DNA from 2 places in the Roseburia intestinalis L1-82 genome. Region 1 is predicted to be linked to the other one. Evidence: a T-box and tRNA genes for the amino acid it is inferred to sense, from the RefSeq annotation. Region 1 holds a T-box; the other holds one or more tRNA genes.

Region 1 (3,166 bases):
TTGTTCCACATCTCATCATCATCATGATATTTTACTTTATCTTCCGGATCTCTTAGGGAGAGTACACAGCGGTAATCTGTGATATTGAAATCTTTGTAAGTATCAAAGATCAGCTCAACCACTTTTGCAAACTCTGATTCGATCTGCTCCGGTGTTACAAATAAATGTGCATCATTCTGGCAGAAATGTCTTCCTCTCTCGATACCCTTTAAAGTACCACTTGCCTCAAAACGGAAGTCGTGTGCGATCTCACCGATACGGATCGGAAGATCTTTATAGGAATGCATTCTGTTTGCGTAGATCATCATGTGATGCGGGCAGTTCATCGGACGGAGTACGAAAGACTCTCCCTCAACTTCCATTGCCGGGAACATGTTCTCTTTGTAGTGATCCCAGTGACCGGAAGTCTTGTACAGATTTACCGTACCGACACAAGGTGTCATAACATGCAGATAACCAAGTTTGCGCTCTTTTGCTTTGATATAATTTTCAAGCTCCTGCCATACGGTATATCCCTTTGGAAGAAACATCGGAAGTCCACGTCCAACCAGATCATCGGACATGAACAGGTGCATCTCTTTGCCGATCTTTCTGTGGTCACGGTCTTTCGCTTCCTCTAAGAGTTTTAAATGCTCCTCTAACTCTTCTGCGGTCGGGAAACATACACCGTAGATACGCTGCATTACATGATTATTTGCATCACCTTTCCAGTAAACACCGGAATATTTGATCAGTTTAAAGTTTTTACATAATTTAGTATTGTCAACATGCGGTCCACGGCAGAGATCCGTGAAATCGCCCTGATCGTATACGGAAATATTTCCATCCTCTAAACCATCGATTAGGTCAAGTTTGTACTCATCATCTTTAAAAAGCTCTAACGCTTCTGCTTTTGAGATCTCACGTCTGTAAATCTTTTTACCTTCTTTGCAGACTTTTTTCATCTCTTTTTCGATCGCTGCGATCACATCATCATTGACAGCAGTATCGCCAAGATCGATATCATAATAAAATCCTTCTTTTACAACAGGTCCTACCCAGAACTTTGCGTTCGGATATAAGTGTTTTACTGCCTGTGCCATCACATGTGCACAGGAATGGTTGAGCGTATTCAGTCTCTCGTCTTCTTTAAAATCTACCATGATTAATCTCCTTTTCCTAAACTAAAAAGTCCCTTATACAGACAACTTATCTGTATAAGGGACGAATAAACATTTTTATCCGCGGTTCCACCCCGTTTATTTCCATGTGGAAAATCACTCATTTTGATGATAACGGAATCACCGGACCGGATTAGGGCCGCTCAGAGATGGTCTTCCTGAAGTTCCATTTTAAGATACTCACACCAAAATGTATCTCTCTCTTTAAAATTTCCGATCAGTACTCTTCTCTTCAATGCGTTTCTTTGATTTTATTTCATAGAATGCATTCTGTCAAGTTTATTCTTTCGTACATCACACCTCAATATATGGATATTCGTGGAAATAATCCATGATCAGTTCCACCATCTCCACATTGATTTCTTTGACCAGCGGACATTCTGTGTAAACATCATATCCACCAGCACCGCTGTAACGGTAATTATTCAGGCATAATGTAAATTTATCTTCATCTAAAACCGGCCTTCCGTCTCTTGAAAGCCCCACGATCCTGCTTCCGACCGGGTTTTTTGGATTGATTTCAAAATCCACACCCATATAATAGTCATAATTATAATGTTCCACCTTTGGAACCAGGAAGCTGTCGGAAACACAGACATTTCCTTCGTTATCATATGCAAAGTATTCTGCACTGCGCTCCATTACTGTCTTTAGCTGTGCACCCGTGATCTCACAGACCACAAGTGTATTCGGATATGGATAAGTGGCTATGATATCGCGTGTGCTCACTTCACTGCGGAAACCTGCGATTTCATTTGCCAGACCGACGGACGATAACATTGCTCCCGAAAAATGAAGCTGGATACGGTTTAAAAAATCGGCGATCGGTGAGCCATACAATGCCATTTTTACCTTTTCTTCCGGCATGATTGCACGGCTCAAATGACCAATTGGCTGATTAAGCCATGCTTGCACGGAATTTTCCGTAGAACGGTATTTATCTGCAAGCCCAGCCCCCTTTGTGGGATCTGACTGCCGCAATTCGGACCTGATGCTCTTTTTATCCTCTGTCACGGTGACCTCCAGATACTGATATTCTTTTGCATTATCACATGGCTGTACTGTATAAGTTCCAAACAGCTCTCTTCCATGCACAGACATATGCTGATGTCCGGTCAGTAAGATATCAAAATCCAGTTCCTTACAGATCCTGTAACCCACATTTTCAGTCGTCTTAGAAAGCACCGCTCCGCTTTCTAAATCACACTCAAAACCTCCGTGATAGATGCAGATCGTAAGATCTGTCTGCTCTTTCATCTGGGCAAGTGCCCTCTTCGCTGCCTCAAAAGGATCTGTAATATGGATTCCTTTTAAGTTTTCTTCTTTTTCCCAGATGTTTACATAATCCGTTACAATACCAGCGATACCGATGCGCAATCCGTTTTTCATCGTATGAAGTTTCCATGGAAACAGGGTGTTTCCTTCCTCATCCATGATATTCTGGCACACACATACACCGTTATTTCTATTGCGATATGCCGCCTGATAATCTAGTCCGTAATTAAAGTCATGATTGCCAAGTGTATAATAATCGTATCCGCAGTCGTTCATAATATCTGCGATCACTTCCGGAGAGTTTGCAACCTGACGGCAGTAATAAGCAAAGGCGGAGCCTTGTAAAATATCTCCGCCATCTATGATGAGTGTCTCATCATCCTTGTTAAAATCTGCCGCACAGCCGAACAAACCGACATTTTTTTCTGTCATATCCCCATAGGTCGTCGGGTAAAAATAACCGTGCACATCGGAGGTAAAATAGATTTTTAATTTTCTCTGCTGCATCTTTTAACCCCTCGCTAATTTTGTACGGATCTTTGATGAGATAACTTCAATAATTAAGATCAGTACGATCAGTCCGGCAAGAATTGCTCCTACCTGATTCCATTTGTATGCACTCATCGCAAAGATAAGCGGTGCACCGATACCACCGGCACCAACCAGACCAAGTACAGTCGCATCTCTTAAGTTCATGTCAAAACGATAGATCAAAGTAGACATAAAATCCG
Region 2 (3,166 bases), 890 kb from region 1:
GACTGCCATACCATCCACATCCGTCATGTAGACCGGCGTGAACAGTTTATTGTAAAGTCTGTGGCTGTTCTGAAAGTTCTCCTGCTGCAGTGTTCCCGCAAACAATGAAAGAACCACAGCCACCAGCGCTGCCGGAATCAGCCGTTTCCAGAATACCAAACGTGTCACTTTTACTTTTATAAAACGAAATAATACGATTGCTGCAAAAAATACCAGTGTCACAACGACCATGCGCGTATCCGGCATAAAATCATAATTATCTGCAACGCTCACAGCCGTTTTCCAGGAAAAAATATCCCACGGCACAATCGGATTCGTCCGGAAACGCACCACATAACTGTTCGCAATTCCATAAACCATTGCTGCAATGTATACGATCCGGTGCGCAGCCTTTAATTTTCCCGTCAGCACAAACAGGAAAACTGTTACCAGTTCAAACAGCACGATATTAAAAAACTGTGCCCACGGACGTACCACTGCAAATGGATTGTGCGAATAACACTCCATCAGATAAAAACAAACTGCCGGCGGTAAAATGACAAGCAGTAATGTAACAATCCCACTCCCTGTCTTTTTTAAGATATCTGTTTTCCTGTCCGTCTGTTTTGCCCTGTCCGCCTTTCTCTGATTTCTCTGCTCCTTTAATTTTTCAAAAAAACCTTTCGGTTTTGTATTTTTTCTTTTTCTGCTCGCATTCATATCAAACCTCACTTCAAAGGGAGAATCTACTTTCCCCGGATCTTTAGCCGAATGATATTTTAGCACATTCCTCATACAAATAACATCCGTTCGTAAAAAATTCATAAATTCCTAAATATTACTGCGTATTTTCCCTGAATCTAAATTTGTATGTCTGGATTTTTGCATATTATGTCGAATCCGGCAGTTATTTTGACGCTTTATGTTAATAAAGTAACAATGTTTCTCCACAGACGTCTTTATTGTCTTGACATTTCAGGGAATATTTTTTAACATAAAACATATATGATGTATCGATTTGAATGGCGTAAAAAGGAAAATGAATATGAATAGCGAAGCTGAAATCACCCGTCTGGCAAAAGAAAATGAAACATTCCAAAAAATCATCGAGACACAGCAACATACGATCAATCTTCTCATTGATCATTTTATTTCCGGTCAGAAAGAAAAAGAGCCAGAAAAGAATTAAGTTATCACTTAAACTTTTCTGGCATAAAAAAAAGCTGCTGACGGGAATCGGACCCGTGACCTCCGCACTACCAATGCGACGCTCTACCGACTGAGCCACAGCAGCATCATGTTTTCTCAACACCTGTATTACTATACAATAGGATCGTCCGATTGTCAAGCATAAAATCCAAGAAATTTTTGTAATTTTTCAAAATATTTATACTTATTCAACATTTCCGGGGGTTTGAAATAACTTTAACCACCTGACAACACCCCCGGATGCGTACAAAATACGCATCCGGGGGTGCTGTTCTTCGGGTCTTCTGGCTACCTGGTGTTCCGCCACCACATCCGTTATGTTCTTCCCGTTTTCGCTTCAACCAGCCTCTCCTTCTTTACATCCGATTCATAATCTTGATGTGTGACTTAAAAAGAGAATAATATTTCATTCCCTTATCCTTGCCATAATGTCCCTGCAATGCTGCTCTTAATGAATTAAGGTTCTTTCTCTTTGTATTTGCTTTATACAAAAACGAAGAAAAATCTTCCGGACAGTCCATTTTCGGATCACTGTAAGCAAATACCGTCTGACAGTAAACATCAAACTTCTCTTCCTCACTGATCGCAGTCTGATTTACACGACAGATTGCATACGCAGAACTGTTTTTTGCCTCCTGATAAAGTTCTTTTCCAATATCTTCACCAAAGAACAATACCAGCGCATTGTGAAAATCTGCAAGCCGATCCTTACTGATGCAGGTAAGCAGACTGCGAATGACATCGTCCTGTTCCTGTGAGATCTCTGTCTTTTCAACTGCTTCCTTACGCGGATCTGTAAATGGCAGTTTCTGATCCGCATTTACAGTTTCATCCGGCCTCATGATTTCATCCGGTATCTCCATCTGGATTTCTCCCGGTTCTGACTGTTCATCTGTTCCTGCAGTTTTTTCCGTCTGTGCCGTTTCTTTTATTTTTGCTGTTTCCACCTGCTCTAGAGTTTCCTCCGGTTCTGCCATTTTATCCGGTTTTCCGGCTTCACCCGGTTCTGCTGTCTCATCCGGTTTTCCGGTTTCACCCGGTTCTGCTGTCTCATCCGGTTTTCCGGCTTCACCCGGTTCTGCCGTCTCATCCGGTTTTCCGGCTTTTCCCTGCTCCAACACTCCGGTCAGTTCTGCAGTCTCCATCATTTCTGAGGCTTCATTCAGTTTTGAGACTTCATTTAACTCTGAAACTCCATTCAGCTTTTCGACCTCACCCGGCTCTTCGCTTTTATCCGTTTCTGTCATCTCATTCATCTTTGCTGTCACAATCTCAGCTTCATCTGCCAGACTTCCAGCCACGTCCCCGGCGTTCTTCTCCTCCGCTTCAAAGAAAATTTCTCTTTCTCCATTCGTCTTTGCTTTTTGCTGCAGTCTGCGGTTTAATTCCTTTCCGCTCAAACGCTGCACCGGCATGTTACGCTGTTTCCAGTAGCGTACGGCTGCATCAAATCCGGTATCATTTGAAACGATCACATAGCTGTTTGCCTGATTCTCACACAACAAGTATCCAAGCTGTGTAACAAGCTGGAAATCCAGTGCATTGCTTCCCTCAAAACATTTTATAAACTCTGCTTCTTTCTCCGTCTCCTTCAGTAACCTCACATTTTCGTAATTCATATGCGGACTTTTCTGCGTATAAAATACGATCACTTCCTCATCGGGCTGTGATGCTACCAGTAACGGCACCCATATATCGCCTACATTCTCACTGTCAACCAAATATATTCTTTTCATCTGATCACCGGCTGATTGAAACAGTTTTATTATAACATAAGACGGAATGAAGCCTCCACTCTTTTTTACAAAATATCAATATATTCTCCTGCAAGCGCTTTGTTCATACTGCGCACTGCACAGAATTTTCCACACATGGAACAGGTGTCCTCATGCTCCGGTTTTCTACTGTTCCAGATTGCTTTTGCGGTTTCCGGATCAATCGCACATTCCCACTGCGCATCCCAGTCTAAGACGCGTCT

Evidence for each region. The T-box of region 1 lies ahead of thrS (threonine--tRNA ligase). A T-box ahead of a tRNA ligase gene usually reads a tRNA of that ligase, here a tRNA-Thr.
Region 2: it encodes a tRNA-Thr, which carries the amino acid that the T-box ahead of thrS (threonine--tRNA ligase) is inferred to sense. The anticodon was not compared.

The regions. Positions count from the first base shown of each region.
Region 1 covers NZ_LR027880.1:4,212,511-4,215,676, forward strand. The annotation lists gene thrS (threonine--tRNA ligase) at 1-1,142, opposite strand, end outside; T-box leader at 1,197-1,405, opposite strand; gene RIL182_RS19795 (bifunctional metallophosphatase/5'-nucleotidase) at 1,455-2,942, opposite strand; gene phnE (phosphonate ABC transporter, permease protein PhnE) at 2,946-3,166, opposite strand, start outside.
Region 2 covers NZ_LR027880.1:3,324,114-3,327,279, forward strand. The annotation lists gene RIL182_RS15660 (LTA synthase family protein) at 1-774, opposite strand, end outside; gene RIL182_RS15665 (hypothetical protein) at 1,025-1,168, shown strand; tRNA gene RIL182_RS15670 (tRNA-Thr) at 1,201-1,273, opposite strand; gene RIL182_RS15675 (PIN domain-containing protein) at 1,545-2,924, opposite strand; gene thiC (phosphomethylpyrimidine synthase ThiC) at 2,990-3,166, opposite strand, start outside.